Regions from separate parts of the Serratia ureilytica genome, predicted to be linked through region 1. Evidence: predicted binding sites of a transcription regulator. Region 1 holds the regulator's gene; each other region holds the start of a gene.
What was found. The regulator Fur, encoded in region 1, represses iron uptake genes when iron is present. The targets are predictions, from matches to a motif close to ATAATAATGAGAACNACTATCAA.
Positions count from the first base shown of each region.

Region 1 (7,391 bases):
GAACGATCCGAACAGCATCTATGACGGCCTGGCCTGGCTGCAGGCGTTGACCTTCGGTTACACCACCGGCCAGTTCAACTGGCGTCTGGAAGGCACCATGGTCAAGGCGGAAGGCAATCAGGGCTTCTTCCTGCAACGTATGACCCCGACCTACGCCTCGTCAAACGGTCGCCTGGACGTGTGGTGGGATAACCGCTCCGACTTTAACGCCAACGGCGAAAAAGCGGTGTATGCCGGCGTGATGTATGACCTCAGCAACTGGAACCTGCCGGGCATGGCGGTCGGCGGCTCTTACGTTTACGCGTGGGACGCCAAGCCGAGCACCAACCCGATCTACGATCAGAGCCAGCGCCTGAAAGAGAGCGCCTGGAGTCTGGACGCGATGTACACCATCCAGGAAGGGCGAGCCAAGGGCACGCTGCTCAAGCTGCATTACACCCAGTATGACAACCACACCAACATCCCGAGCTGGGGCGGCGGTTACGGCAACATCTTCCAGGACGAGAAAGACGTCAAGTTCATGGTCATCGCGCCATTCACCATCTTCTGATGCGTTCCCCGGCCTTGCCGCCGGGGCAGTTAAGGGAATATCAACGATGAAAAAAATCATGCTGATGTTGGCGGCCGCTGCGGCCCTGAGCGCCTGTGCGCAACCCGCCGCGCCGCCGGAAGACGCCAGGTTGAAACAGGCTTACAGCGCCTGCATCAATACCGCGGAAGGCTCGCCGGAGCGTCTGCAGCCGTGCAAGGCGGTACTGAACGTGCTGAAACAACAGAAACAGCACCAGCAGTTCGCCGCGCAGGAAACGGTACGGGTGATGGATTATCAGAACTGCATTATGGCGGTTCACAGCGGCAACGGTCAGGCTTACGACGCCAAGTGCGGCAAGCTGTGGCAAGAAATTCGCGATAACAATAATTAAGAAGGACGAGAAGATGAACGCATTCAAACTGAGCGCACTGGCCGCCTTGACGGCAACGATGGGATTCCTGGGCGGCATGGGGAGCGCCATGGCCGATCAACAGCTGGTGGATCAGCTGAGCCAACTGAAGCTGAACGTGAAAATGTTGGATAACCGCGCCGGGGAAAACGGCGTGGATTGCGCGGCGCTGGGCGCCGACTGGGCCTCATGCAACCGGGTGTTGTTCACCCTGAGCAACGACGGGCAGGCGATCGACGGCAAAGACTGGATCATTTATTTCCACAGCCCGCGCCAGACTCTGCGGGTAGACAACGATCAGTTCAAGATCGCTCACCTCACCGGCGATCTGTACAAGCTGGAGCCGACCGCCAAATTCAGCGGTTTCCCGGCCGGTAAGGCGGTGGAAATCCCGGTGGTCGCCGAATATTGGCAGTTGTTCAGAAACGACTTCCTGCCCCGCTGGTATGCCACTTCCGGCGACGCCAAGCCGAAAATGCTGGCGAATACCGACACCGAAAATCTGGATCAGTTTGTGGCGCCGTTTACCGGCGATCAGTGGAAGCGCACCAAGGACGACAAAAATATTTTGATGACGCCGGCTTCGCGTTTTGTCAGCAACGCCGATCTGCAGACGCTGCCCGCCGGCGCGCTGCGCGGCCAGATTGTGCCGACGCCGATGCAGGTGAAAGTGCACGAGCAGGACGCCGATCTGCGCAAAGGGGTATCGCCGGATCTGAGCACGTTGGTCAAGCCGGCGGCGGATGTCGTCAACCAGCGCTTCGCGCTGCTGGGCGTGCCGGTTCAGGCCAACGGTTACCCGATCAAGACCGACATCCAGCCGGGCAAGTTTAAAGGCGCGATGGCGGTGCCGGGCGCTTATGAGCTGAAGATCGGCAAGAAAGAGGCGCGGGTGATCGGCTTCGATCAGGCCGGGGTGTTCTACGGGTTGCAGTCTATCCTGTCGTTAGTGCCGACCGACGGCAGCGGCAAGATCGCCACGCTCGACGCCAGCGATGCGCCGCGCTTCCAGTATCGCGGCATTTTCCTCGACGTGGCGCGCAACTTCCATAAGAAGGATGCGGTGCTGCGCCTGCTGGATCAGATGGCGGCTTACAAGCTCAACAAATTCCACTTCCACCTGAGCGATGACGAAGGTTGGCGAATCGAAATTCCCGGCTTGCCTGAGTTGACGGAAGTCGGCGGCCAGCGCTGCCACGATCTGAGCGAAACCACCTGCCTGCTGCCGCAGTACGGCCAGGGGCCGGATGTCTACGGCGGTTTCTTCACTCGTCAGGACTACATCGACATCATCAAATACGCCCAGGCGCGCCAGATTGAGGTGATCCCGGAGATCGACATGCCGGCGCACGCCCGCGCGGCGGTGGTCTCGATGGAAGCGCGCTACAAGAAACTGCATGCCGCCGGCAAAGAGCAGGAGGCCAACGAGTTCCGCCTGGTGGATCCGACCGATACCTCCAATACCACCTCCGTGCAGTTCTTTAACCGTCAGAGTTACCTGAACCCGTGCCTGGATTCCTCCCAGCGCTTTGTCGACAAGGTGATTGGCGAGATTGCCCAGATGCATAAAGAAGCCGGCCAGCCGATTAAGACCTGGCACTTTGGCGGCGACGAAGCGAAAAACATCCGCCTGGGCGCCGGCTACACCGACAAGGCGAAACCGGAACCGGGTAAAGGCATCATTGACCAGAGCAATGAAGACAAGCCGTGGGCCAAGTCTCAGGTGTGCCAGGTGATGATCAAAGAGGGCAAAGTGGCCGACATGGAGCACCTGCCGAGCTACTTCGGCCAAGAGGTCAGCAAGCTGGTGAAGGCGCACGGCATCGACAGAATGCAGGCCTGGCAAGACGGCCTGAAAGACGCCGAGAGTTCGAAGGCGTTCGCCACCTCGCGCGTGGGGGTCAACTTCTGGGACACCCTGTACTGGGGCGGTTTCGACAGCGTCAACGACTGGGCCAACAAAGGGTATGAAGTGGTGGTCTCCAACCCGGACTACGTCTATATGGACTTCCCTTACGAGGTGAACCCGGACGAGCGCGGTTACTACTGGGGCACCCGCTTCAGCGACGAGCGCAAGGTGTTCAGCTTCGCGCCGGACAACATGCCGCAGAACGCGGAAACCTCGGTTGACCGAGACGGCAACCACTTCAACGCCAAGAGCGACAAGCCGTGGCCGGGGGCATATGGACTTTCCGCTCAGCTGTGGAGCGAAACCCAGCGCACCGACCCGCAGATGGAATACATGATCTTCCCACGCGCGCTGTCGGTGGCGGAGCGCGCCTGGCATCGCGCCGGTTGGGAGCAGGACTATCGCGCCGGCCGCGAATACAAAGGCGGGGAAACCCACTTTGTCGATACCAAGACGCTGGAGAAAGATTGGCTGCGCTTCGCCAATATTCTGGGCCAGCGTGAACTGGCCAAGCTGGACAAAGGCGGCGTGGCTTATCGTCTGCCGGTGCCGGGCGCTCGCGTGGCGGGCGGCAAGCTGGAGGCGAATATCGCGCTGCCGGGGTTGGGCATCGAGTACTCCACCGACGGCGGTAAGCAGTGGCAGCGCTATGATGCCAAGGCTAAACCTGCGGTCTCCGGCGAAGTACAGGTGCGCTCGGTCAGCCCGGACGGCAAACGCTACAGCCGCGCCGAAAAGGTCTAAGAAGGGCGGTGCGGCCCGCAGTTTTGGCGGCGGGCCGCATCATAACGAAGGGGGAATGCGTTCGCCCGCGCGTGTCGGCGCAGGGCGGACGTTGTAGTGAGAGTAGTACGTGGAGTCGCTGTGCCGCTGCAATTGTGGTATTTCATGACATGATTTTCCCCGGCTGGTCCGGGGATTTTTTTTCCCGTTGTACGGCGGGCATAAAAAAACCGCCTCAAGGTGAGGCGGTTTTTCATAGCCGGTCAGGGCTTATTTCTTGTCGTGCAGCGTTTCGTCTTCGCGACAGTCGCCGGTTTCACAGTGGCCGTACAGGTACAGACTGTGGTTGGTGAGCTTGATGCCGTGCTGCTTGGCGATGTCACGCTGGCGCACTTCGATGGATTCGTCGCTGAATTCGATCACTTTGCCGCAATCCAGGCAAATCAGGTGATCGTGGTGATGCTGTTGGGTCAGCTCGAACACGGACTTGCCGCCTTCGAAATTGTGACGTGTCACAATGCCCGCATCGTCAAACTGGTTCAGTACGCGATAAACCGTCGCCAGCCCGATCTCTTCGCCCATATCAATCAGTTTTTTGTACAAATCTTCCGCACTGACGTGATGGCATTCCGGATTTTGCAGTACTTCCAGGATTTTGAGTCGCGGAAGCGTGACTTTTAAGCCGGCCTTCTTCAATGCGATGTTGTTGTCGGTCATGCGAATTCAGTCCTGTTACTATGCTAATCAAGTTGAGGCGTACTCGCCTGTGGCATCGGTCGGCACAAAGAGTTAATGCGTCTCATTATAGAACCGGTTGTACTAAATGGAAACCGCCGGTTGTTAACAAAGATATAATTGCACTATTGCATGTTTTGCATGCAACGCCTTGATGGATGGGATAAACCGATATCTCAGTCTACCGTGACGGGGTGGGAAGTTACAAATCTGTAGCTTCTATCGCAGCAATCCCTGTTGCCGATGACGGCCCTGTCGGCACACTATGCACTTTACAGGGCCTTTGTTCAACCTTTCGCCAGTCCCGGCGTTTAGCCGACGATATCGGCCAGGCTCAGCTCTTCGACGATTTGTTTGACCCAGGCGTCCACGCGCTCGTTGGTCAGCTCAGGCTGACGGTCTTCGTCGATCGCCAGACCGATGAAGTGGTTGTCGTCCGCCAGGCCTTTGGAGGCCTCGAAGTGGTAGCCTTTGGTCGGCCAGTGGCCCACGATGGCCGCGCCACGCGGTTCGATGATGTCGCGGATGGTGCCCATCGCGTCACAGAAGTATTCCGCGTAGTCTTCCTGGTCGCCGCAGCCGAACAGCGCCACCAGTTTGCCGTTGAAGTCGACTTCTTCCAGCGTCGGGAAGAAATCATCCCAGTCACACTGCGCTTCACCGTAGTACCAGGTCGGGATGCCCAGCAGCAGGATATCGAACCCTTCCAGGTCTTCTTTGCTGCTTTTAGCGATGTCATGCACTTCAGAGACGTCGTCGCCAAACTGTTTCTGGAGAATTTTCTGGATCATTTTGGCAATGTTTTCGGTATTGCCAGTGTCGCTGCCAAAGAAAATGCCTACAGTAGCCATATCGCGTATAACCTTTAAATTCAAGTAATTGCATTACTCGATGCCAGCACTGCCGCCGCTGACGCCGATTAAAATGATGCCATGACAAGAGCCTTTCGCCACGGGGGCGGGCGCCGACAGGCGCAGTCTCTTGCCGGTAAATGCGTATCATGCCAGAAAGTGGCGCCGGGGTTTTATCGCATTTATGCGATGCCGGAGAATGAAGAAAAGCGTGGTCGATCCGGCGTTGTCCTTAACGCCGCGCCGCGCGTGCGGCCGAAGAGATCAATGTTCCGGCTGTTCTTCCGCCAGTTGCGCCAACAGCATCTGCTCGATGAGTTCGCTGCGGCTAATGTTGCGCTGTTCCGCCAGTTTGTTCAGGGCGTCCACCGCATCCGCGTTGATTTTCAGCTCTACGCGCCGCAATCCACGCACTTTATCGCGCCGTAACTGATTGCGCTTATTGATTCTAAGCTGTTCATCGCGGGAAAGCGGGTTGGTTTTCGGGCGCCCCGGACGGCGTTCATCTGCGAACAGATCCAGCGTCGTGCGATCCGTTTGTTCTTTTGCCATAGGTAGCGGTACTGCAAGGGAGTTTGCATCAAAAAGCGCTCGCACGCTTCCGGAGGCATCGGTTAACACACTTCGGGCCAATAAACCCTAACCCAAATTCACCCCCGACCCGGCGTTCGCGAACGCGCTGGCGCGGCGGCAAAATTATAGCGCGCCATATTACCCCAGCAGATGGAGCGGCGACAATGCCTAACTGCGGGCTAAACGCGCTAAGCCGTTATCTTTAGCGCGTTTTTTCACCAGGTGAGCGTATTTTTCAGGCTTCGTCGAGGAAACGGTGGATGGCGCGCAGCACCGCCTCCGGTTTTTCGGCGTGCACCCAATGGCCGGTGCCGGCAACGACGTGCGCGCGGGCCTGCGGGAACTGGCGGGCGATGTCCGCACGGTAGCTGTCCTGCACGTACGGCGACAGGCCGCCGCGAATGAACAGGGTCGGGTGCGGCCAGGCCGGCACGTCCTGCCAGCCGGTGATGTCATCATAGCGTTCAATCAGCACCGGCAGGTTGAAGCGCCATTCGCCGTTATGGAAGGATTTCAGCAGGAACTGGATGACGCCTTCTTCCTGCAGGTAATCACGCATCAGCTGGGCGGCGGCCTGGCGCTGGGTGATGCCGGCGGCGCTGACGGCCTTCAGGGCGGCGAAAATCTCGTCGTGACGTCGGGTCTGGTAATTCACCGGCGCGACGTCGATGACGATCAGCTTGGCGACGCGCTCGGGCGCGATGGCGGTCAGCGCCATCGCCGCTTTGCCGCCCATCGAATGGCCGATGACGATCGCTTTCTCAAGCCGCAGTTCGTCGAGCAGCTCCAGCAGATCCTGCGCCATCGCGGGGTAGTTCATCTCGTCGGCGCGCGGGGAGAGGCCGTGGTTGCGCAGATCGACCTTAATTACGCTGTGACGCTGATGCAGATCGCGCGCCAGCACGCCCAGGTTGTCCAGATTGCCGAACAGCCCGTGGATCAGCAGCACCGGCAGCGCGTCTGACTCGGCGGCCAGCAGTTGATAATGTAATTTCATGGCGAAGTTCATACTGAGAGAGATTCAGATTAGGGTATCATGATTGAATCGCACGATGAATCATGCGGAATTTTCGCGGCGCGGGCTTGGCAGTGCCGGCTATAGGTATTAGTCTGCATTTGCCGTCCGGAGGCACATTGTTGTGTTCGCCCCAGCGCTTTTAACCTTATAATCCCATGGCTTGAATGCAGGATCTGGCTTCAGGTTCTAAGTAGAAAAAACAGTATTGGATAAAGATGAAAACTATTGAAGTCGACGAAGAGCTTTACCGTTATATTGCCAGCCACACGCAACACATCGGTGAAAGCGCGTCCGATATTTTACGCCGCATGTTGAAATTCACCGCCGGTCAGCCGGTGCGCGCGTTGCCTGCCGCCAGTGCGTCGCCGTCCGTCGAAGCGGAAAAAGCGGCGCCGGTTCAGCGCCCGCGCGATCGCGTACGCGCCGTGCGTGAACTGCTGCTGTCGGATGAATACGCCGAGCAGAACAAAGCGGTCAACCGTTTCATGCTGGTGCTGTCCACGCTGTACACCCTCGATGCCGCCGGTTTTGCCGCCGCCACCGAGGCGTTGACCGGCCGTACCCGCACCTATTTCGCCGGCGATCAGCAGACCCTGCTGGCCAACGGCACGCATACCAAGCCGAAGCATGTGCCGGGCACC
Region 1 covers NZ_CP071320.1:3,775,040-3,782,430, reverse strand. Annotated here, with positions in the region: gene chiP (chitoporin ChiP) at 1-550, shown strand, start outside; gene chiQ (ChiQ/YbfN family lipoprotein) at 597-923, shown strand; gene J0X03_RS17840 (beta-N-acetylhexosaminidase) at 937-3,594, shown strand; gene fur (ferric iron uptake transcriptional regulator) at 3,844-4,290, opposite strand; gene fldA (flavodoxin FldA) at 4,620-5,159, opposite strand; gene ybfE (LexA regulated protein) at 5,424-5,711, opposite strand; gene ybfF (esterase) at 5,968-6,741, opposite strand; gene seqA (replication initiation negative regulator SeqA) at 6,966-7,391, shown strand, end outside.

Region 2 (7,391 bases), 940 kb from region 1:
CCGCAGCCGCTGGCCGGGCAAACGCCCACGCCGCGCATCCACCGGCTGGAACAGCGCTGCGATCCGCAGGCCTTCGCCGAACTGGTGCAGCGTGGCGCGCAGCAGAAGCTGAACGCCGCCGATATGGCGGTGGCGCTGGTGGCGCTGTGGGTGTCACGCCTGAGCGGCCAACCGAGCTTCAGCGCCGGTTTTATCTTCATGCGCCGTACCGGCTCGGCCGCCCTGTGCGCCGCCGGCCCGGTGATCAATGTGCTGCCGATGGAGATGCATCTCGAGCCGCAGGCCACGCTGTATGAGGCCGCCGCACGCATCAGCCGCGAGCTGAAAACGGTGCGCCGCCATCAGCGCTACGACGCCGAACAGGTGCAGCGCGATCTGGGGCGCATCGGCGACGGCGAACCGCTGTACGGCACGGTCTTCAACTTCAAAATGTTCGATTACCAGCTGGATTTCGCCGGCATCGAGGGCATTACCCACGATCTGGCCTCCGGGCCGGTGCGCGATCTGGAGATTGCGCTGTTTATCGATGAAAACCACCAATTGAAGGTGGAGCTGCTGGCCAATGCCGAACGTTACAGCCGCCAGGAGCTGCAGGCGCACCTGCAACGGTTGCCGCTGCTGCTGGCGCAGTTCGCCGCGCAGGCAACGTTGCCGATCGGCGAGGCCGATATGCTGACCGCCGACGATCGCGCGCTGCTGGCGCGGATCAACGACACGGCGCATCCGGTGCCGGCGACCACGCTGAGCCAATTGCTGGCGCAGCAGGCGCAAGCCACGCCGGACGCGCCGGCGTTGGCGGATGCGCATTTCAGCTTCACCTACCGCGAAACGCGCGAGCAGGTCACGGCGCTGGCGCGCCAGCTGGTGGCGCAGGGCGTGCGGCCGGGCGACATCGTGGCGGTGGCGCTGCCGCGCTCGGTGTTCCTGTCGCTGGCGTTGATGGCGATCGTCGAAGCGGGCGCCGCCTACCTGCCGCTGGACACCGGTTATCCGGACGAGCGGCTGGCGATGATGCTGGAAGACGCCGCGCCCCGCTTGCTCATCACTCACCCGGCGCAGCAGGCGCGTTTCGCCGACAAGGGCGAAATTTTGCTGTATGACGCGCCGCTGGCGGCCGATCACGCCGCCGGGGTGGCGATCGCGGGCCCGACGCCGGACCATGCGGCCTATATCATCTTTACCTCCGGCTCCACCGGGCGCCCGAAAGGCGTGCTGGTCGGCCATCAGGCGATCGTCAACCGCCTGCTGTGGATGCAACACCAGTATCCGCTGGGGGCGGACGACGCGGTGCTGCAGAAAACGCCGTGCAGTTTCGATGTCTCGGTGTGGGAATTCTTCTGGCCATTGATGGTCGGCGCCCGGCTGGTGATGGCGCCGCCGGAGGCGCACCGCGATCCGCAGCAGCTGCAACAGCTGATCGCTCAACACCGCATTACCACGATGCACTTCGTACCGTCGATGCTGGCGGCTTTCGTTGCCGCCCTGGACGACGACGCGGCGGTGGCGAGCTGCGCCGCGCTGCGCCAGGTGTTCTGCAGCGGCGAAGCGCTGCCGGCGGAGCTGTGCCGCCTGTGGCAAAGCCGCACGGCGGTGCCGCTGCACAACCTCTACGGCCCGACCGAAGCGGCGGTGGACGTGACCTGGCATCCGGCCTACGGCGAGGCATTGGCGAAGGTGACCGGCGCCAACGTGCCGATTGGCCTGCCGGTGTGGAACACCGGGCTGCGCATTCTGGACGCGCGTCTGCGGCCGGTGCCGCCGGGCGTGGCGGGCGATCTGTATCTGACCGGCGTCCAGTTGGCGCACGGCTACCTTGGCCGGCCGGATCTGACCGCCAGCCGCTTTGTCGCCGATCCGTTCGGTGAGGGCGGGCGCATGTACCGCACCGGCGACGTGGCGCGCTGGCTGCCGGACGGCGCGGTGGAATATTTGGGCCGCAGCGACGATCAGCTGAAGATCCGCGGGCAGCGTATCGAGCTGAGTGAAATCGACCACGCCCTGCTGTCGCTGCCGGGCGTGCGCCAGGCGGTGACGCACGCGCGGGTGCTGCAGGGCACGCCGGTGGACGCCGGCGGCGATGCGCGCCAGCTGGTGGGTTATCTGGTGATGCAGCCTGGCGCGAGCTGGGATGCGGAAGCCCTGCGCGCGGCGCTGGCCGACCGTCTGCCGCCGCACATGGTGCCGGTGGCGTTGGTGGAAATGCACGATTTGCCGCTGAGCGCCAACGGCAAGCTGGATCGCAAGGCCCTGCCGCAGCCGCAGGGCGGTGAGCGCAAGGCAGGGCGTCCGCCGCAGGCCGGGTTGGAAAGCGAGATCGCCGCAGTATTTGCCCGCCTGCTGCAGCGCGAGCAGGTATTCGCCGACGACGATTTCTTCGCGCTGGGCGGCCATTCGCTGCTGGCGATGCGTCTGGCGGCCGAGCTGCGCCGCGATCTGGGCAAGGCGGTGTCCGTCGGCCAGGTGATGGTGGCGTCGCGCGTCGAGCAACTGGCCGCCTTGCTGGCGGAAGATCGCACGCAGGAAGAGGCCGATCGCAGTGGCTTCGACAGCGTATTGCCGCTGCGCGTCACCGAGGGGCTGACGCTGTTCTGTCTGCATCCGGCGTCCGGTTTCTCCTGGCAGTTCAGCGTATTGCCGCGCTATCTCGATCAGCACTGGTCGCTGGTCGGCATTCAGTCGCCGCGGCCGGACGGCCCGCTGGCGCTGAGCGAAGACATGGACCAGGTGGTGGAGGCGCACCTGCAGACGGTGCTGCAGGTGCAGCCGCACGGGCCGTACCACTTCATCGGCTACTCGCTGGGCGGCACGCTGGCCCAGGGCATCGCCGCCCGGCTGCAGGCGCGCGGCGAGCAGGTGGCGTTCCTCGGCCTGCTGGATACCTATCCGCCGGAGACCCAAAACTGGGACGTAATGCTGGACGACAACGTGTTGAAGGAAGTGCAGCGCGAGCGCGAACAGTTCCTGGCGGTGTCGCAGGATACGCTCGATCCGGCGCTGGGCGAGACGCGCACCATGATGTTCGACAACATCGAAGCCAACTACGCCGATTCGGTGCGGTTGCTGTCGCACACGCGGACCGCCCGCTTCCACGGCCAGGCGACGCTGTTCGTCGCCAAACGCACGTTGCAGGCAGGGATGGACGTGCAGCAGACCTGGTCGCAGTACGTCGATGCGCTGCAGGCGCACGAGCTCGACTGCGCGCATGTCGATATCGTTTCGCCGGCGTCGTTCAAAGTGCTGGGGCCGCTGCTGAATCGGATTTTGCGCACGCTGTAATGACGCCCGTCATCTCGCCGCCAGGCACGGGGATTGCCCCGCGTTTGGCGGCGTTTCTTGCGTCCGCTCACAATTGAATATCAATGATTTCTATTATCATTATTGATTTCGTTATCTGTGCTAGCATAGCGCTCCGCAACTGCAGAATCCCCGTTTAAAGATGTGGTGAACAACCGATGAGTAGCAAACCCTCCATCCTGCTTGATTTTAGCCTGCTGAAAACCCACCGGGCCTTTCGCGCGGTATTCTGCGCGCGTTTCATCTCCATTGTGGCGCTGGGGCTGATGGCGATCGCCATCCCGGTGCAGATCCAGGCGCTGACCGGTTCCACCCTGCAGGTCGGGTTGGCGGTGACGCTGGCCGGCGGCGGCATGTTCGCCGGGCTGCTGATGGGCGGCGTATTGGCCGATCGCTATGAGCGGCGCCGGTTGATCCTGTTCGCGCGCTCCACTTGCGGCATCGGGTTCGTCGGCCTGTGCCTCAACGCCCTGTTGCCGTCACCTTCGCTGGCGGCCATTTATCTGCTGGCGGTGTGGGACGGTTTCTTCGGCGCCGTGGGGGTGACGGCGCTGCTGGCGGCCACGCCGGCGCTGGTGGGCCGCGAAAACATCGTGCAGGCGGGCGCCATCAGCATGCTGACGGTGCGCTTCGGCTCGATTCTTTCCCCGGCCATCGGCGGCCTGGTGATCGCCCATATGGGCATCGCCTGGAACTACGGCCTGGCGGCGTTCGGCACTCTGCTGACGTTGCTGCCGCTGCTGAGCCTGCCGCAGCTGATGCCGCCGCCGCAGCCGCGGGAACATCCGCTGCGCGCGCTGGCGGGCGGTTTCGCCTTCCTGTTCCAGAACAAGGTGATCGGCATGGTGGCGCTGATCGGCGCGTTGCTGACCATGGCCAGCGCGGTGCGCGTGCTGTACCCGGCGATGGCGGAAAGCTGGCGCATCGATGCAGCCCACCTCGGTTATATGTACGCCGCCGTGCCGCTCGGCGCGACTATTGGTGCGTTCACCAGCGGGCGCGTGGCGCACGTGGCGCGCCCCGGTTGGGTGATGCTGCTGACGGCGATCGCGGCTTTCGCCTCTATTGGCCTGTTCGGCCTGATGCCGTGGTACAGCCTGGCGTTGCTGTGCCTGGTGGCGTTTGGCTACCTGAGCGCGCTGAACTCGCTGCTGCAATACGGCCTGATCCAGGGCCTGACGCCGGACAATTTCCTTGGCCGCATCAACGGTCTGTGGACGGCTCAGAACGTGGTGGGCGATGCGCTGGGCGCGTTGCTGCTGGGGGCGATGGGCGCCTTTATACTGCCAGCGATGAGCGCCAGCGGTTTCGGCTTTGGCGCGGCGCTGCTCGGCATCCTGTTGCTGTTCGCCATGACCGGTTTGCGCCAGGTTACGCTGCACAAACCGGAGCCGCAGCCCGCCACAGAAAAGTAGTCGAACGCGTTAAAACAACGCTGTGGGATCAAATAGCAATGCTTATCATCGGCATGCGTAAAACCCACAGCGTTTATGTCATGATTTCGAAATGAAAGAAGTGCTTACGTTTATTGACATAGCAAATATCGGCGAGTAATTTAGCGCGGAATCAACTCAAATGATAATCATTATTATATTGGTTATCACTTCAAATTCTTGAGGGCGAAGCGATGGTTACTGCCGTGAACGACATCAATCGAAAGGAAATGCAGGAGCGCGAAGAACACCGGTTCGCCGCTGATTTTTCTCCGGCGTCGGGCTTCTTCTTTACCTCCCCTTACCGCAGCTTGACCACCACCGGTTGTTTCAGCCGCATTCGCCTGCCGGCCGCGGACGGCGCAGATCTGAACGGCGAGTTCCAGCGCCGCGTGCGGCAGGCGTTTGCCGAGGCCCGTCAGGCCGGCATCAAAAAGCCGCTGCTGTGTGGCGCCATTCCGTTCGATACCCGGCAGCCTTCGGCGCTGTTTGTTCCCCAGCAGAGCCGCTGGTTCGACCGCGCCGCCTTTATGGCCGGCGTTCGGCCTTCGGCGAACGGCCCTGAACTGGCCGGGGTGACGGAGCTGCCGCCGCAGCAGACGTTCATGAACATGGTCAGCGACGCCGTTGCCGCGATGAAGGCCGGTGAGCTGGATAAAGTGGTTTTGTCGCGCCTGCTGGAGATCGAAACGCGTCAGCCGGTGGATCGCCATGCGCTGATGGCGCGCGTGATCGCCCAGAACCCACACGGTTTCCACTTCCATGTACCGCTGGAGCAGGGCGCGCTGTTGGGTGCCAGCCCAGAGCTGCTGCTGCGTCAGGACGGCGGCCGTTTCTATTCCAACCCGCTGGCCGGTTCCGCCCGGCGCGAGGCCGATCCGCAGCGCGATCGCGAAGTGGGGGAGCGGCTGATGGCCTCGGCGAAAGATCGCCACGAGCACCGCATCGTCACCGAAAGCATGCGCGACGTGCTGGCCGGCCGCTGCCGCTACCTGAACGTGCCGCACACCCCTGAACTGCTGACCACCACCACGCTGTGGCATCTCTCCACGCCGATCGACGGCGAGGCGGCGTCTCCGGACGAAAACGCCCTGTCGCTGGCCTGCCTGTTGCACCCGACGCCGGCGCTGTGCGGCATGCCGACGGCCGAGGCGCACGCCCTGATCGGCAAGCTGGAGCCGTTCGATCGCGGCCTGTTCGGCGGCATCGTCGGCTGGTGCGACGACGAAGGCAACGGCGAGTGGGTTGTGACTATCCGCTGTGGCACCGTTGACGGCAACCGGGTACGGCTGTTCGCCGGCGCCGGCATTGTGGAAGACTCTTCACCCGAATCTGAATGGCATGAAACAGGTACCAAACTCAGCACCATTCTGCGTGCCTTTGGTATGAATCAAGGATAACGACAAGATGAGCATTGCCTTTACCCCCTGGCCGGCGGAGTTCGCCAGCCGCTATCGCGAGCGCGGCTACTGGATTGACAAGCCGCTGACCGAGATCCTCGACCGCCAGGCCAACAACGACGCTCCGGCGATTATCGACGCCCAGGGCAGCCTGACCTACCGCGAGCTGCAGCAGCGCTCCGATCGCCTGGCGGCCGCTTTGCTGCGCCGCGGCGTGAAATCCGGCGACACCGCGCTGGTGCAGCTGGGCAACGTGGCGGAATTTTATATCGTGTTCTTCGCGCTGCTGAAAATTGGCGTGGCGCCGGTCAACGCGCTGTTCAGCCATCAGCGCAGCGAGCTGAACGCCTATGCCGAGCAGATCAAACCGGCGCTGCTGATCGCCGACCGCCGGCACGCGCTGTTTGCCGACGATCAATTCCTGAACGCCTTCCGCGATGCGCATCCTTCGCTGCGTGCCGTGGCGCTGCGCAGCCAGCCCGAGGGCGAGCTGGCGCTGGCCGCCTGGCTGGACGAAGCCAGCGACGGTTTCGTCGCGCAGCCTTCCGCGGCCGATCGGGTGGCGTTCTTCCAGCTTTCCGGCGGCAGCACCGGCACGCCGAAGCTGATCCCGCGCACCCACAACGATTACTACTACAGCATTCGCCGCAGCGTGGAGATCTGCCGTTTCGACGCGCAGACCCGTTATCTGTGCGCGCTGCCGGTGGCGCACAACTACCCGATGAGCTCGCCGGGCGTGCTGGGCGTATTTTATGGCGCCGGGCGGGTAGTGTTCGCCGCCGATCCTGATGCCGGGCAGTGCTTCCGCCTGATCGAACAGCATCAAATCAACGTGACGGCGCTGGTGCCGCCGGCGGTCACGCTGTGGCTGCAGGCGATCGAAGAGTGGGGCGGCAATGCCCAGCTTGCCAGCCTGAAACTGCTGCAGGTGGGCGGCGCCAAGCTGGGCGAAACGCTGGCGGCGCGCATTCAGAATGAAATCGGCTGCCAATTGCAGCAGGTGTTCGGCATGGCGGAAGGGCTGGTGAACTACACCCGGCTGGACGACGACGAACGCCACATCCTGACGACGCAAGGGCGGCCGATGTCGCCGGACGACGAAGTGTGGGTGGCGGATGACGACGGCAATCCGTTGCCGGCGGGTGAGATCGGGCGGTTGATGACGCGCGGGCCTTACACCTTTCGCGGTTACTACCAGAGCCCGGCGCACAACGCCGATGCCTTCGACGCCGACGGTTTCTACTGCTCCGGCGATCTGATCAGC
Region 2 covers NZ_CP071320.1:4,719,020-4,726,410, reverse strand. Annotated here, with positions in the region: gene J0X03_RS22420 (enterobactin synthase subunit F) at 1-3,276, shown strand, start outside; gene entS (enterobactin transporter EntS) at 3,453-4,709, shown strand; gene J0X03_RS22410 (isochorismate synthase) at 4,922-6,127, shown strand; gene J0X03_RS22405 ((2,3-dihydroxybenzoyl)adenylate synthase) at 6,135-7,391, shown strand, end outside.
Region 2: the regulator Fur is predicted to act here: its motif matches at 3,354-3,376, upstream of entS (enterobactin transporter EntS).

Region 3 (7,391 bases), 2.4 Mb from region 1:
GATTTGGCGGCTTTTTCAACGCTTGATTCAGTAATTCAATTTAGCCGTTGACAGCTTTGAGCGGGTTTCATATTATGCGCCCCGTTCACAGCACAAAGTGATTGTGGAACGGGGCTATAGCTCAGCTGGGAGAGCGCTTGCATGGCATGCAAGAGGTCGACGGTTCGATCCCGTCTAGCTCCACCAACCTTCTTCTCAGAGAGGTTGGGGAATACCGTAACGCCGGTCAACGCGTACCACTTTTGTGGGGCTATAGCTCAGCTGGGAGAGCGCTTGCATGGCATGCAAGAGGTCGACGGTTCGATCCCGTCTAGCTCCACCACCATTTGAAAAGCCGACCTTAGGGTCGGCTTTTTGCTTTGCGTTATTTCACCTTCGCCGAATGCCAGTGACTAGTCCTGATATAGGTTGACACTTTTCAGCCGGATAACGCCCGATGAACTTCATCGGGCGTTTTGTATTTCAGCGACAGGTGCGGCCGCCGTGTGTTGTAGATGTTCACCGACTCTCTGACCATCTTTCTTGCTTGCGCGATATCTTCTGGCCTGCCGAGCAGATATTCCGTTTTGAGTATCCCGTTCATCCGTTCCGCCAGCGCATTCTGATAACAATCATACCCGTCCGTCATCGAGCAGGTGACACCATATCTCTGATGTAACGCCTGATACTCCTGCGAGCAGTACTGGATACCCCTGTCCGAGTGGTGTACCAACGGCAACGCCGTGCGCCTGCCGGCCAGTGCCATTTTGAACGCGCAGGCGACATGCCGGGTATGCAAACTGTCATGCACATGATATCCCACGATTTTTCTCGACCAGGCATCCGTTATCAGGCTGACATACGCCGTCCCCGTTCTCAGCGGCAGGTAAGTGATGTCCGCCACCCATACGTGTTCCGGACGGCTGGCGATGACCTGATTGTCCCCCGCCTTCAGCAGATTGGGATGGCGATAAAAACGATGATGGCTGTGCGTCGTCTTGTGATAGGCCCGTTTAGGCATCACCAGTAACCGCGCGCAGCGCAGGATATTGAACAGCCGGTCACGGCCCACATGCAACGCCGGTTCGGGGCGTTGCCGCAGCAGGTGATGCAGCTTACGCGTCCCCAGCCGGGGTTGATGCAAGCGGATGGCCGTCACCTGTTCGACGAGATGCCGGGCCTGCTCCTCTCTGCCTGCTTCACGCTGCAGGGACTGATACCACGCTTGTCGGCTGATGCCCATCCATCGGCAGGCCCGCGTTACTGTGAGTCCCGGTACTTGTGTTTGCGCGATAAGGCGGTTAACTGCTTTTTTGTCAGCGTGGCGCCAAAGTCGGTATTCATCACTTTGACGACGGCTTCGAAGAACTGTGCTTTGACTTCAGATTCAGCCAGTTGCTGCTCAAGTTCTTTAATACGCTGTTCGGGCGTCAGGGGAAGTTTGGGCATGTTGTCTCCGCACGTTTTGCTGGAAGGCGAAGTTCGCCAGTCAAGCTGACCATATTTGCGCAGCCAGTTCATAACAGTCTGGCTGCCCTGGATACCGTAGCGGTCTTGCACCTGACGGTATGTCATCTCGCCTTTTTCGACCTGTTCGACGACGGCTAATTTAAAGGATAGAGAGTAATCGCGTTGTGTGCGTTTAACATACTGGTTCATCACATTTTCCTCTGTGCGTGAGTAAAATGTGTCAACGCTATTCAGGACGGGTCACAGCCAATAAAAAAGGCGCCCGCAGGCGCCTTATCATTGCTGTAAATTTCAGGCTTAGCCCAGCACCAGGCCCGCGATGGAAGCGGACAGGATGCTGACCAGCGTAGAGCCGTACACCAGCTTCAGGCCAAAGCGCGACACCACGTTGCCCTGGTGTTCGTTCAGGCCCTTGATCGCACCGGCCACGATGCCGATGGAAGAGAAGTTGGCGAAGGACACCAGGAACACCGACAGGATCCCCAGGCTGCGTGGCGACAGTTCGGCAGACACTTTCTGCAGCTCCATCATTGCCACGAACTCGTTGGAAACCAGCTTGGTGGCCATGATGCTGCCGACCTGCAGGGCTTCGTGTTTAGGAATCCCCATGATCCAGGCGAACGGATAGAAGAAGTAACCGAGGATTTCCTGGAAGCTCAGGCCGAAGATGGCGCTGAACACACCGTTGAGCGCGGCGATCAGGGCGATGAAGCCGATCAGCATCGCGGCAACGATAATCGCTACTTTGAAGCCGGCCAGGATATATTCACCCAGCATTTCGAAGAAGCTCTGGCCTTCGTGCAGGTTACCGAGGTGCAGCTCTTCTTCTTTATTGGTGTCGTACGGGTTGACCAGCGACAGCACGATAAAGGTGCTGAACATGTTCAATACCAGCGCCGCCACCACGAACTTGGCGTCCAGCATGGTCATGTAGGCGCCGACGATGGACATGGACACCGTAGACATCGCGGTCGCCGCCATGGTGTACATGCGCTTTTCCGACATCTTGCCCAGGATATCCTTGTAGGCGATGAAGTTTTCGGATTGGCCCAGGATCAGCGAGCTGACGGCGTTGAACGACTCCAGCTTGCCCATGCCGTTCACTTTCGACAGCACGGTACCGATAATACGGATGATGAACGGCAGCACTTTGATGTACTGCAGAATACCGATCAGCGCCGAAATGAAGACGATCGGGCACAGCACCTTCAGGAAGAAGAACGCCAGGCCTTTGTCGCCCATGCCGCCGAATACGAAATCAGTCCCTTGTCCCGCAAACCCGAGCAGTTTGTCAAACAGCGCGGCAAATCCTTTTACGAAGCCCAAACCCGCTTCCGAATGCAGGAAAAAGTAGGCCAGCAGTACTTCGATAACCAGTAGTTGAATAACATAGCGAATGCGGATGCTTTTACGATCGCGGCACACCAACAGGGCCAGGATCGCCACCACCACTATCGCCAACGCAAAGTGCGCAATATGGGACATGTTTGCTCCAAATTTGAGGCAGGCTGAATTTCGGCTGTCATTTTATGTAACGCTACGTTTAAAAACGAGACTTCTATTGCAAATATGGAAAATCATAGCGGGAATTCTCCTAAAGTGTTGCGCAAAAGCATAAAAAATCAAGATGTTAAAGCAGAAATAGGAAATTCGTATTCTTGTGCTAACCTGTCTTTCAGGGGTATTGCAGCCAAAATCCCATCAGAAAAGCATGGAAATCGGCAAGCTCCGCGCTGAACCCTTCGATAAAACCATTAATGTTGGCTATTACAGAGATAAGTTTTACCGCTCTAAATGCGCTTGATAATTATTATCATTTATATAGAGTGGAGATAAACGTAATTTCAGTAAGGGTTCAACATATGCTGAACAGTCGCGTGGTTGAAACCACCTCCGGTCGCTCCGCCAGAAAAATCAAACTCTCGCTGATGGGGCCCGCCTTCATCGCCGCGATCGGCTATATCGACCCCGGCAACTTCGCTACCAACATCCAGGCCGGCGCCTCGTTCGGCTACAGTTTGCTGTGGGTCGTGGTCTGGGCCAACGTGATGGCGATGCTGATCCAACTGCTGTCTGCCAAGCTGGGCATCGCCACCGGGAAAAACCTGGCCGAGCATATTCGCGATCGTTTCCCGCGGCCGGCGGTATGGGCCTATTGGGTGCAGGCGGAGATCATCGCCATGGCGACCGATCTGGCCGAATTTATCGGCGCGGCGATCGGCTTCAAGCTGCTGCTCGGCGTGTCCCTGTTGCAGGGCGCGGTGCTGACCGGCATCGCCACCTTTTTAATTTTGATGCTGCAAAAACGCGGGCAAAAGCCACTGGAGCTGGTTATTGGTGGCCTGCTGCTGTTCGTCGCCGCCGCTTATATCGTCGAGTTGGCATTCTCCCAGCCGCAGCTCGCGCCGTTGCTGAAGGGCATGGCGCTGCCCGATCTGCCTAACGGCGATGCGGTATTTCTCGCCGCCGGGGTATTGGGCGCCACCATCATGCCGCACGTGATCTACCTGCATTCGTCGCTCACCCAAATCGGCGGCGAGCACGACAAGGCGGAGCGCTATGCCGCCACCAAAGTCGATGTCGCCGTCGCCATGACTATCGCCGGTTTCGTTAACCTGGCGATGATGGCCACTGCCGCCGCCGCGTTTCATTTCAGCGGCAACAGCGGCATCGCCGATCTTGACGTGGCCTATCTGACGCTGCAACCGCTGCTCGGGCAAGCCGCCGCCACCGTGTTTGGTCTGAGCCTGGTGGCCGCCGGCCTCTCTTCTACCGTAGTGGGCACGCTGGCGGGGCAGGTGGTGATGCAGGGGTTCGTGCATTTCCATATTCCGCTGTGGCTGCGGCGCGCGGTGACCATGCTGCCGTCGTTTATCGTCATCATGCTCGGGATGGACGCGACGCGGATTCTGGTGTTGAGCCAGGTGCTGCTCAGCTTCGGCATTGCGTTGGCGCTGGTGCCGCTGCTGGCTTTCACCGGCAATCGGGCGCTGATGGGGGAGATGGTTAACGGCCCCGTGGTGCAAAACCTGGGCAAGCTGATCGTGCTGGTGGTGGTGGGATTGAACGGCTACCTGCTGATCGGCAGCGTGTTGTAGGCAAAAAAAGCGCGGGCCGGCATGGTGCCGGCCCGTCGTCGTTAATCGCGGTCGTCATCGCCGTGGCGGCGCCAGCGATCGCGATCATGATCGTGGTGGTGCTTTTTCTCTTTCTTCCAGTAATGCTTGTCGCAACGGCGGTCGCACTTGTAATAACGGCCATCGCGCGAGTAGTAGTATTTGCGCCAATAGTCGCGGTCGCGCCAGCGATAGCCGTCCCAGTAATAACCACGCGGGCTGCGGTCGCCGAGATAGCGTCCCTGATGGCCTTGCCACCAGTCGCGATCGCGCCAGTCGTAACCGTCCCAGTAACGGCCGCGATTGTCCTGATCGCCGATGCGCAATGAAACGCCCGGCATCAGATCGATGCTGATCCCTTCGGCGTGCGCCTGCTGTGCGGCGGGCAGTACCGTCGCCGCCAAGATGGCGGCCAAGAGCAGAGGTTTAAACATGACTTCTCCTTTCCGCTTGCGCGGCCTGGCCGTTGATCACTTTATGAAGCGCGTTCATCAGTTTAAAAAACGGCCTTATCGTTATTTTTACTGCAATATCGGCATCATAGCGCCGGCGCATGGGGTTGAATCTGAGAGCCACTCTGAAAAGGGCGCCGGAGGCCGAGATTTGAGATTTTTCTGGGGCATCGCCGCTCAATTGAGCGGCGGGATTTGTAAGCGATTACAATAAAATGTTCTCGATCTGCGCAAGCTCTTCTTCAGTGAAGTGACGATTGGCCAGCATGCCCACCGCGTCTTCTATCTGCGCAGTCTTGCTGGCGCCGATCAGCACCGAGGTAACGCGATCACCGCGCAGCACCCAGGCCAGCGCCATCTGCGACAGCTTCTGCCCGCGTTGCCGAGCCAGCGCATCGAGGCGGCGCACCTTGTCCAGTCGGTCGGCGGTCAGCTGTTCCGGCTGCAGGAAACGGCTGCCGCTGGCGGCGCGGGAATCTTGCGGGACGCCGTGCAGATAACGATCGGTCAGCAGGCCGCCCGCCAGCGGGGAGAAGGCGATCGCGCCGACGCCATGATTCGCCAGTGTATCCAGCAATTCCGCCTCCGGCCCGCGTTCCAACATCGAATACTTGGGCTGGTGGATCACGCACGGCGTACCGAGCCGCTGCAGGATGTCGAACGCCTGGCGCGCGCGCTCGGCCGGGTAGTTGGACAAACCGACATACAGCGCTTTGCCCTGGCGCACCAACAGATCCAGCGCCGCCATGGTTTCTTCCAGCGGCGTGTCCGGGTCCGGCCGATGGTGATAAAAGATATCCACATACTCCAATCCCATGCGCCTGAGGCTCTGATCGAGGCTGGCGACCAGGTACTTTTTCGAGCCCCAATCGCCGTAGGGGCCGGGCCACATGGTGTAACCGGCTTTGGATGAGACGATCAGCTCGTCGCGCCAGGCCCGCAGATCGGCGTTAAGAATGCGGCCAAAGTTCTCCTCGGCGGCGCCGGGCGGCGGGCCGTAGTTATTGGCTAAATCGAAATGGGTAATGCCGCGATCGAAGGCGCAGCGGATCAGACCGCGGGCGTTGTCATACAGCGTGGCGTCACCGAAGTTGTGCCACAGCCCGAGCGAGACGGCGGGCAGCTTCAGCCCGCTGCGGCCGCAGCGCCGGTATTCCATATCTTGATAACGCGTAGGGGAGGCTTGGTAGGACATAGTTATCCTTGTCGGCGAGAGATAAAGTGCCTTGAGTGTATACGTTTCCACGCTGCACCGCCGCGGGAGCGATCACAGCGCCGGCATGTAACGCCAGGTTGCCGCTCGACACGGAAAGCGCTGTTCGAAAATTAACCGGCATCTTCGATACTTAAAGATAATCGCTTCAGCTGCAGACAGGTGATGATCATGACTCAGATCTACACGGTGGCCGATTATCTGCTCGATCGTCTGGCCCAGATTGGCATCCGCCACGTCTTCGGCGTGCCGGGGGATTACAACCTGCAATTCCTCGATCACGTCATCGCTCATCCGCAAATCACCTGGGTAGGCTGCGCCAACGAACTGAACGCCGCCTACGCCGCCGACGGCTATGCGCGTTGCAAACCGGCCGCGGCGCTGCTCACCACCTTCGGCGTCGGGGAGCTGAGCGCGCTGAACGGCGTGGCCGGCAGTTATGCCGAATACCTGCCGGTGATCCACGTGGTGGGCACACCGGCGCAGCGTGCCCAGCGCGCCGGCGATTTGCTGCACCATTCGCTGGGCGATGGCGACTTCACTCACTTTGCGCGGATAGCCAAAGAAGTCAGCGTCGCACAGGCCAATCTGACCGCCGACAACGCCGCCAGGGAGATCGACCGCCTGATCGACGCCGCCTTGCTGGAGCATCGTCCGGTTTATCTGATGCTGCCCAGCGACGTAGCGGAAGCGCCGCTGCCGGCCAAACCGGCGCCGCTGATGCTGCGCCAGGCCAGGCTGTCGCGGAGCGCATTGCAGGCGTTTATCGCCGCAGCGCGTGAAAAGCTGCAATCGGCACGGCAAGTGTCATTGCTGGCGGACTTTCTGGCGGACCGCTTTGGCGTTGAAACAGCGCTGGATAACTGGATGCAGGAGGTGGCTATCCCGCACGCCACGCTGCTGCTCGGCAAGGGCGTGCTGGATGAGAACCGCGACGGTTTTGTCGGCACCTACAGCGGCGGCGCCAGCGCTGCGGCGACCAAAACGCTGATTGAAAATGCCGATGTCGTGATCACCGTTGGCGTGCGTCTCACCGACACCATTACCGGAGGATTCACGCATCATCTGCCGGCGGAAAAATGCATCGATATCCAACCGTTCGAAGCCTGGGTCGGTCGTCAACGGTTCAGCCGCATCCCGATGTGCGCCGCCGTGCAGGCG
Region 3 covers NZ_CP071320.1:1,370,701-1,378,091, forward strand. Annotated here, with positions in the region: tRNA gene J0X03_RS06335 (tRNA-Ala) at 111-186, shown strand; tRNA gene J0X03_RS06340 (tRNA-Ala) at 247-322, shown strand; partial or broken gene J0X03_RS06345 (IS3 family transposase) at 393-1,638, opposite strand; gene J0X03_RS06350 (NupC/NupG family nucleoside CNT transporter) at 1,747-2,934, opposite strand; gene J0X03_RS06355 (Nramp family divalent metal transporter) at 3,312-4,547, shown strand; gene J0X03_RS06360 (DUF2502 domain-containing protein) at 4,589-4,999, opposite strand; gene J0X03_RS06365 (hypothetical protein) at 4,998-5,231, shown strand; gene mgrA (L-glyceraldehyde 3-phosphate reductase) at 5,223-6,212, opposite strand; gene J0X03_RS06375 (alpha-keto acid decarboxylase family protein) at 6,402-7,391, shown strand, end outside.
Region 3: the regulator Fur is predicted to act here: its motif matches at 3,250-3,272, upstream of J0X03_RS06355 (Nramp family divalent metal transporter).

Region 4 (7,391 bases), 2.4 Mb from region 1:
CTGGTCTACTGTTCCGAAGGCTCGCCGGAAGGCTTCAACCCGCAGCTGTTCACCTCCGGCACCACGGTAGACGCCAGTTCGGCGGCGATCTACAACCGGCTGGTGGATTTCAAACCCGGCACCGTCGAGCTGCAACCCAGCCTGGCGGAAAGCTGGGAGGTGAGCGAAGACGGCAAGCGCTATACCTTCCATCTGCGCAAGGGCGTGGCATTCCAGAGCAATAAATATTTCACGCCCACCCGCGATTTCAACGCCGATGACGTCATCTTCTCGTTTATGCGCCAGAAGGACGCCAACAACCCGTATCACAAGGTCTCCAATGGCGCCTACACCAACTTCGAGTCGATGGAGTTCGGCACGCTGATTGACCGGATCGTCAAGGTGGATGAGCACACCGTGCGCTTTGAGCTCTCCCGCGCCGAGGCGCCGTTCGTCGCCGATCTGGGCATGTATTTCGCCACCATTTTATCGGCGGAATATGCCGACGCGATGCTGAAGGCCGGCACGCCGCAGCGGGTGGACAACGATCCGATCGGCACCGGGCCGTTCCAGCTGGTGCAGTACCAGAAGGACGCGAAAATCCTCTACAAGGCGTTCGACCGCTACTGGGAAGGCAAGCCGAAGCTTGATCGGCTGGTATTCTCGATCACGCCGGATGCGGCGGTGCGTTACGCCAAGCTGCAAAAGAACGAATGCCAGGTGATGCCGTTCCCCAATCCGGCGGATCTGGCACGCATGCGGCAGGACGGCAACATTCAGGTAATGGAAAAATCCGGCTTGAATATCGGTTTCCTGGCGTTCAACACCCAGAAGAAACCGTTGGATAACGTTAAGGTGCGCCAGGCGTTGGCGCTGGCGGTCAACAAGCCGGCGATCATCGACGCGGTGTTCCACGGCGCCGGTCAGCCGGCCAAGAACCTGCTGCCGCCGGCTCAATGGGGCAGCAACGCGCAGCTTGAAGACTACCCGTATTCGCCGGAACGGGCGAAGCAGCTGTTGCAGGAGGCCGGGCTAGGGCAGGGCTTCGACATCGATCTGTGGGCGATGCCGGTGCAGCGGCCCTATAACCCCAACGCCAAGCGCATGGCGGAGATGATCCAGGCCGACTGGGCTAAAATCGGCGTGCGCGCCAAAATCGTCACCTTCGAATGGGGTGAGTATTTACAGCGGATTAAAAACGGCGAACACCAGACCGCGCTGATGGGCTGGACCACCGCCAACGGCGATCCGGACAACTTCTTCGGCCCGCTGTTTACCTGCGCTTCGCTCGGCGGTTCGAACTCGGCGAAATGGTGCTATAAACCGTTCGACCAGCTGATCCTGCAGGCGCGCGAGGAGAACGATCACGCCAAACGGGTGGCGATGTATCAGCAGGCGCAGGTGATAATGCACGATCAGATGCCGGCATTGATGATTGCGCACTCGACCATCTTCGAACCGGTGCGCAAGGAAGTGAAAGGCTACGAGATAGACCCGTTCGGCAAACACATTTTCAAGCAGGTGTCGCTGGAGAAGTAACGATAAGGCCGGGGTAACCCGGCCTTTTTCATGCCTGCGGCGCGTCGCAGTGGTAGCGGCCGCGCGGGATCACCAGCGGCGTGTGGGACAGCGGATCGTCGATGATCATGCACGGCATGCCGAACACCCGCTCCACCAGTTCGGCGGTAATGATCTCCGCCGGTTTCCCTTCCGCCACGATCTTGCCGTCGCGCATGGCGATGATGTGATCGGCATAGCGGCAGGCGTGGTTGAGATCGTGCAGCACCGCGATCAGGGTTTGACCGCGCTCGCGGTTGAGCTGGCGGAACAGATCCAGCAGCTCGATCTGGTGCGCGATGTCCAGATATGTCGTCGGTTCATCCAGCAGCAGCAGCGGCGTTTGCTGCGCCAACGCCATCGCTACCCAGACGCGCTGACGCTGCCCGCCGGACAGCTCGTCGACGCTGCGATCCGCCAGTTGGCTGACGTTGGTGGCCGCCATGGCGGCTTCCACCGCCTGTTTGTCGGCCTGTGTCCACTGTTTCAGCAGGCTCTGGTGCGGATAGCGGCCGCGCGACACCAGGTCCGCCACGGTGATGCTGTCCGGTGCGATCGAGGTTTGCGGCAGCAGGCCAAGCTCGCGCGCCAGCGCCTTGGTGGCGAAACTGCTGATGTTCTTGCCGTCCAGCATCACCTCGCCGGCGCTGGGTTTCAGCAGGCGGCACAGGGCGCGCAACAGCGTCGATTTGCCGCAGGCGTTCGGCCCGACGATCACCGTAAAGGCGCCGTCGGGGATCGCTACGCTCAGATCGTCAGCGATGATTTTATTGTCGTAGCCCAGCTTCAGGTGCGAGGCGTGCAGGCGGTGGCTCATGGCATTATCACTCTTCATTATCTATCTGCGGGCCTCACGGATGAGCAGCCAAATCAGGTACAGGCCGCCGATGCAGACGGTCACGATCCCGACCGGCAGTTGGATCGGCGCGAAAAGATGTTGGGACACCACGTCGGCGCCGAGCAGCAGCGCCGCGCCCATCAGCGCCGAGGACGTCAGGGTGACCGAGGATTGCCCGGCCAAGCGGCGGGCGATTTGCGGCGCCGCCAGCGCGATAAAGGAAATCGGCCCGGCGGTGGCGGTGACGGCGGCGGTGAGGGTGACGCCGAACAGCATCAGCCACAGCCGGCTGCTTTCGGCATTGACGCCCAGCGCGCGCGCCGTGTCGTCGCCCATTTCCAGCAGCTGTAGCCGTTTGCCCATCAACAGCGCGGCGGCGGCCGCCAGCACGATAAACGCCGTGGCGGGCTGGGCTTTCTGCCAGGTCATGCCGTTGAGCGAACCGGCCTGCCACATGGCGGCGTCCATGGCGCGCTCGAGCGAGGCGGTGATGATCAGCCAGGTATTGGTGGAGACCAGCACCGCGCTGATGGCGATGCCGACGATGATCAGCCGGAAGCCGGCGATGCCTTGCCGCCAGGCCAGCAGGTAGATGGCCAGCGCGGCGAGAATGCCGCCGGCCAGCGCGCCGCCGGCGATGTAGTAATAGCCGCCGTTGAACAGGGTGATGGCGATCAGCGCGCCGGTGTAAGCCCCCATGTTAAAGCCAATCACGTCCGGGCTGCCGAGCGGGTTGCGGATAATCGACTGGAAGATGGCGCCGCTCATGCCGAGCGCGGCGCCTAACAGCAGCGCCATGGCGATGCGCGGCAAGCGCCATTGGGTGACCACGGTGACCAGGTTTTTCGGCGCCTCGCCGGTCAGCGCGGCAAAAACCTGCTCCAGCGAAAGTTGCAGCGTGCCGTAGCACAGGGCGGCGACGGCCATCGCCAGACACAGCGCCAACAGTGAAAGGTTGACCAGCAGCAGGCGCAGCGGCAGGCGCCCGTTGATGACGCCGTCCGGGCGGCCGATATGCAGCGTGTGCGGCAGACTCATCACAGACCCCCCAGCGTTTTCTTGCGGCGCACCAGCCAGATCAGCACCGGCGCGCCGATGAAGGCCGCCACGATGGAAACGCGCAGCTCACCGGCCGCCAGCAAGCGGCCGACCACGTCGGCGCACAGCAGTAAAATCGGCGCCAGCAGCATGGAGTAGGGCAGGATCCAGCGTTGGTCGGGGCCGACCCACCAGCGGGCGATATGCGGCACCATCAGGCCGATGAAACTGATCGGGCCGACGGTGGCGGTCGCCGCGCCGCACAGCAGCGTAATGGCGAGCACTGCGATCGCCTGAGTCAGCACTACGCGCGCGCCGAGCGCGATAGCCAGATCTTCCCCCATGCCGATGGTATTCAGCGGCCGGGCGATGAGCAGCGTCAGCAGGCAGCCGAGCAAAATGGCGGGGGCGGTCACCGGCAGGGTGGCCAGCGTGCGGATATCCAGCGTGCCGGCCTGCCAGAAGCGCAGTTGGTCGAAGGTTTGCGGATCGATCAGCGACAGCCCGGTGGTGATGCCGAGCAACACCGCGCCGATCGCCACGCCGGCCAGCGTCAGCCGCACCGGGTTGATGCGCCCACCCGCCAGCGTGCCGATCACGTAGACCAGCAGGGTGGTGACGGCGGCGCCGACAAAGGCGTAGGCCATATAGCTTTCGGTGGTGGCGGCGCCGAAAAACATGATGCCGATGACCACGGCGAAGCTGGCGCCGGCGTTGATGCCGAGCACGCCGGGATCGGCCAGCGGATTGCGCGTCAGCGCCTGAATCAGCGCGCCGGCGGCGCCGAGCGCCATGCCGGCCAAGATGCCCGCCAGCGTACGGGGCACACGGGCGTTGAGAATGATGGTGCTGTCGGAGCCGCTCGCGGCGCCCTGTAGGCTGAGCCAGACGGTATGGAAGGGGATGGCTTTGGAACCCAGCATCAGGCTGGCAATGATGCACAGCAACAACAACGCCAAGCCGATACCGAACCCGGCGATGCGTTTGAAGCCACTGGCGTAAGCTGCGTGCGGTGCGGACGAAAGCGTCCGCTCAGTCGGAGTGGGTACGTTCACACCGGTAACTCCTTTATGATTTTTATTCTCATTGTTATTTGCGTTCGTGAAGGGCGCTAATAGTAGCACGAGTTTACGCCCGCATGCACCCGCCGGTTGGTGGCGCAGGTGCGTTGACGATGTTAATAACTATTGATATTTCAATTGATTGAATGTGAATAGTTGCCCTGTTTATGGCAAACGTCGGCAGAAGGCTGACCTGCCGACGGCGTGGCTCAGGGCTTTTTAAACAGCCGTTCGATTTGGTTCAGCATGTTGGTGGCGCTGTAATAATCGAGGCGGAAGGTGTCGTTGCCGACGGCGTAGACGTGCCGCTGTTCCACCGGCTCCAGATGTTTAAGGAACGGGTTGGTCAGCACCTCTTGCACTTTGCGCTCATTGGTGGCGAACAGGATCAGGGTTTTGCCGTTCAGGCCTTCGGCCATTTTTTCGCCGGAGATTTGGATGATGTCATGGCGTTTACCCATGCTGGCGTTGCCTTTGGCGCTTTCCGGCGGGGTGGCCAATTGGAAGCCAAGCTGGGTGAGCAGCTTGCCCTGGGCGGAGCCCGGTGTCCACAGCATGGCCTCACGGCCGTTGTCGGCATACACCAACGGCGTGGTCGGCTGCGGCGGCAGGGTAATCGCCTGCTTCACTTGTTCCACGCGCTGCTCGAAACGATCTTCCGCCTGTTTGGCGCCGGCTTCGTGACCGGTGATCTCACCGAGCTCGCTGGCCAGCTGTTGCCAGCTTTTGTCGCCGTAATCGAGCACCAGCGTCGGCGCAATGGCGGACAGCTGATCGTACAGTTTCAGCGCCGAATCACCGCCGGTCGCGGCGACGACGATCAAATCCGGCGCGGCGGCGGCAACGGCTTCGGCATTGGGTTCCACCTGATACAGCCGTTCGACGTGGCGCTGTTTGGCCACTTCGCTCCACTGGGTAAAGAAGCCTTGTTGATCGGCCACCAGGGGATTTGGGCTGGTGGCGGCGCTGGCGACCACCGGGGCGTCGATAGCCAGTAACGTGCCGGTGATGGTGACGCTGGTGGATACGATGCGCTGCGGCGGTTTTTCCAGCGTGAACTTCCCTTTGGCGCTATCGATGGTGCGCGGCCAACTGCTGTCGGCAGCGGGGGCGGACGGTTTCTGCCCGTCGCTCTTGTCGTCCGGGCCGCAACCGCTGAGCAGCAAGGCCGCGGCGGCAATAACTGAAATGAACAGCTGACGTAAGGATAGGGTCATGAGCGGGCTCTTTCTTTCCTTAAACTAAGGCGTATCAATCCGCGTGCGGATTGCTGGGGAGTGTTATGCCCGCTAATTTACCATTCAAGCCGTCAAAATGATAACCATTCGTATCTCAGCGCGTGGCGAATGAAGAAAGGGAGGCGAACGGCAGAAACGAAAAAAGCGCCAAAAGGCGCTTTTTTCTGAATTGGTGGGTCGTGCAGGATTGATTCGGCCTGTGGCCTCACCCTGCGGGCAACGCTGCGCGTTGTCGTATCGCTGCGCGATGCTCGAACCTCTACGGTTCTTCATCCTACACGACCCGGTGAACTCTGTCGGCGAGAGATGAAGTCAGAGTCGGATGGTGCAGAAACGAAAAAAGCGCCAAAAGGCGCTTTTCTCTGAATTGGTGGGTCGTGCAGGATTCGAACCTGCGACCAATTGATTAAAAGTCAACTGCTCTACCAACTGAGCTAACGACCCGCAGAAGTGGTGGGTGATGACGGGCTCGAACCGCCGACCCCCTCCGTGTAAAGGAGATGCTCTACCAACTGAGCTAATCGCCCCGTCTTGTTGGAGTCGCATTATAGGGATAGTTCAAAGTGAGTCAACGGTTTTTAAAATGATTTCAATCGTTCGCCGCAAATTTAGGCAGGGCGCGATAATTATCGCCAACGGCGCCGATTCTTTGCGCAACGCTCTGCGAAACTCGCCGCAAAACGCGCGAAATCGACCGGCGCAATATCGTGTCGGCGTTGAGGAATTAGCGCGTGGTGATACAATGTCGTCCACTCTTTTTTCAATTCCGAGCAATCGTCGGCCATCGCCGACACGCGTTGCGTAATAAGGCAGTGAACCCAATGAAAATCAAAACCCGTTTTGCACCGAGCCCGACCGGCTATCTCCACGTCGGCGGCGCGCGTACCGCACTTTACTCCTGGCTGTTCAGCCGCCATGCGGGCGGTGAGTTCGTTCTGCGTATCGAAGATACCGATCTGGAACGCTCTACCCAGGACGCGATCGACGCAATTATGGATGGCATGAACTGGTTGAACCTGGATTGGGATGAAGGCCCGTACTTCCAGACCAAGCGTTTCGATCGCTACAATGCGGTCATCGACGAAATGCTGGAGCAGGGCACGGCCTATAAATGCTATTGCTCCAAGGAACGCCTGGAAGCGCTGCGCGAGAAGCAGATGGAAAACGGCGAGAAGCCGCGTTACGACGGCCACTGCCGCGACAGCCAGTGCAGCCACACCGACGACGAGCCGCACGTGGTGCGCTTCCGTAACCCGCAGGAAGGGTCGGTGATCTTCGACGATAAAATTCGCGGCCCGATCGAATTCAGCAACCAGGAGCTGGACGATCTGATCATCCGCCGCACCGACGGTTCGCCAACCTATAACTTCTGCGTCGTTGTCGATGACTGGGACATGGAAATCACCCACGTGATCCGCGGCGAAGACCACATCAACAACACCCCGCGCCAGATCAACATTCTGAAAGCGCTGGGCGCGCCGGTGCCGGAATACGCGCACGTGTCGATGATCCTCGGCGACGACGGTAAAAAGCTGTCCAAGCGTCACGGCGCCGTGGGCGTGATGCAGTACCGCGACGACGGCTATCTGCCGCAGGCGCTGCTGAACTACCTGGTGCGTCTGGGCTGGTCCCACGGCGATCAGGAGATCTTCTCCATCGACGAGATGAAAGAGTTCTTCA
Region 4 covers NZ_CP071320.1:1,361,703-1,369,093, forward strand. Annotated here, with positions in the region: gene J0X03_RS06285 (ABC transporter substrate-binding protein) at 1-1,518, shown strand, start outside; gene J0X03_RS06290 (ABC transporter ATP-binding protein) at 1,547-2,353, opposite strand; gene fepG (iron-enterobactin ABC transporter permease) at 2,375-3,412, opposite strand; gene fepD (Fe(3+)-siderophore ABC transporter permease) at 3,412-4,467, opposite strand; gene fepB (Fe2+-enterobactin ABC transporter substrate-binding protein) at 4,683-5,690, opposite strand; RNA gene J0X03_RS06310 (RtT sRNA) at 5,882-6,005, opposite strand; tRNA gene J0X03_RS06315 (tRNA-Lys) at 6,080-6,155, opposite strand; tRNA gene J0X03_RS06320 (tRNA-Val) at 6,163-6,238, opposite strand; gene gltX (glutamate--tRNA ligase) at 6,533-7,391, shown strand, end outside.
Region 4: the regulator Fur is predicted to act here: its motif matches at 4,483-4,505, upstream of fepD (Fe(3+)-siderophore ABC transporter permease).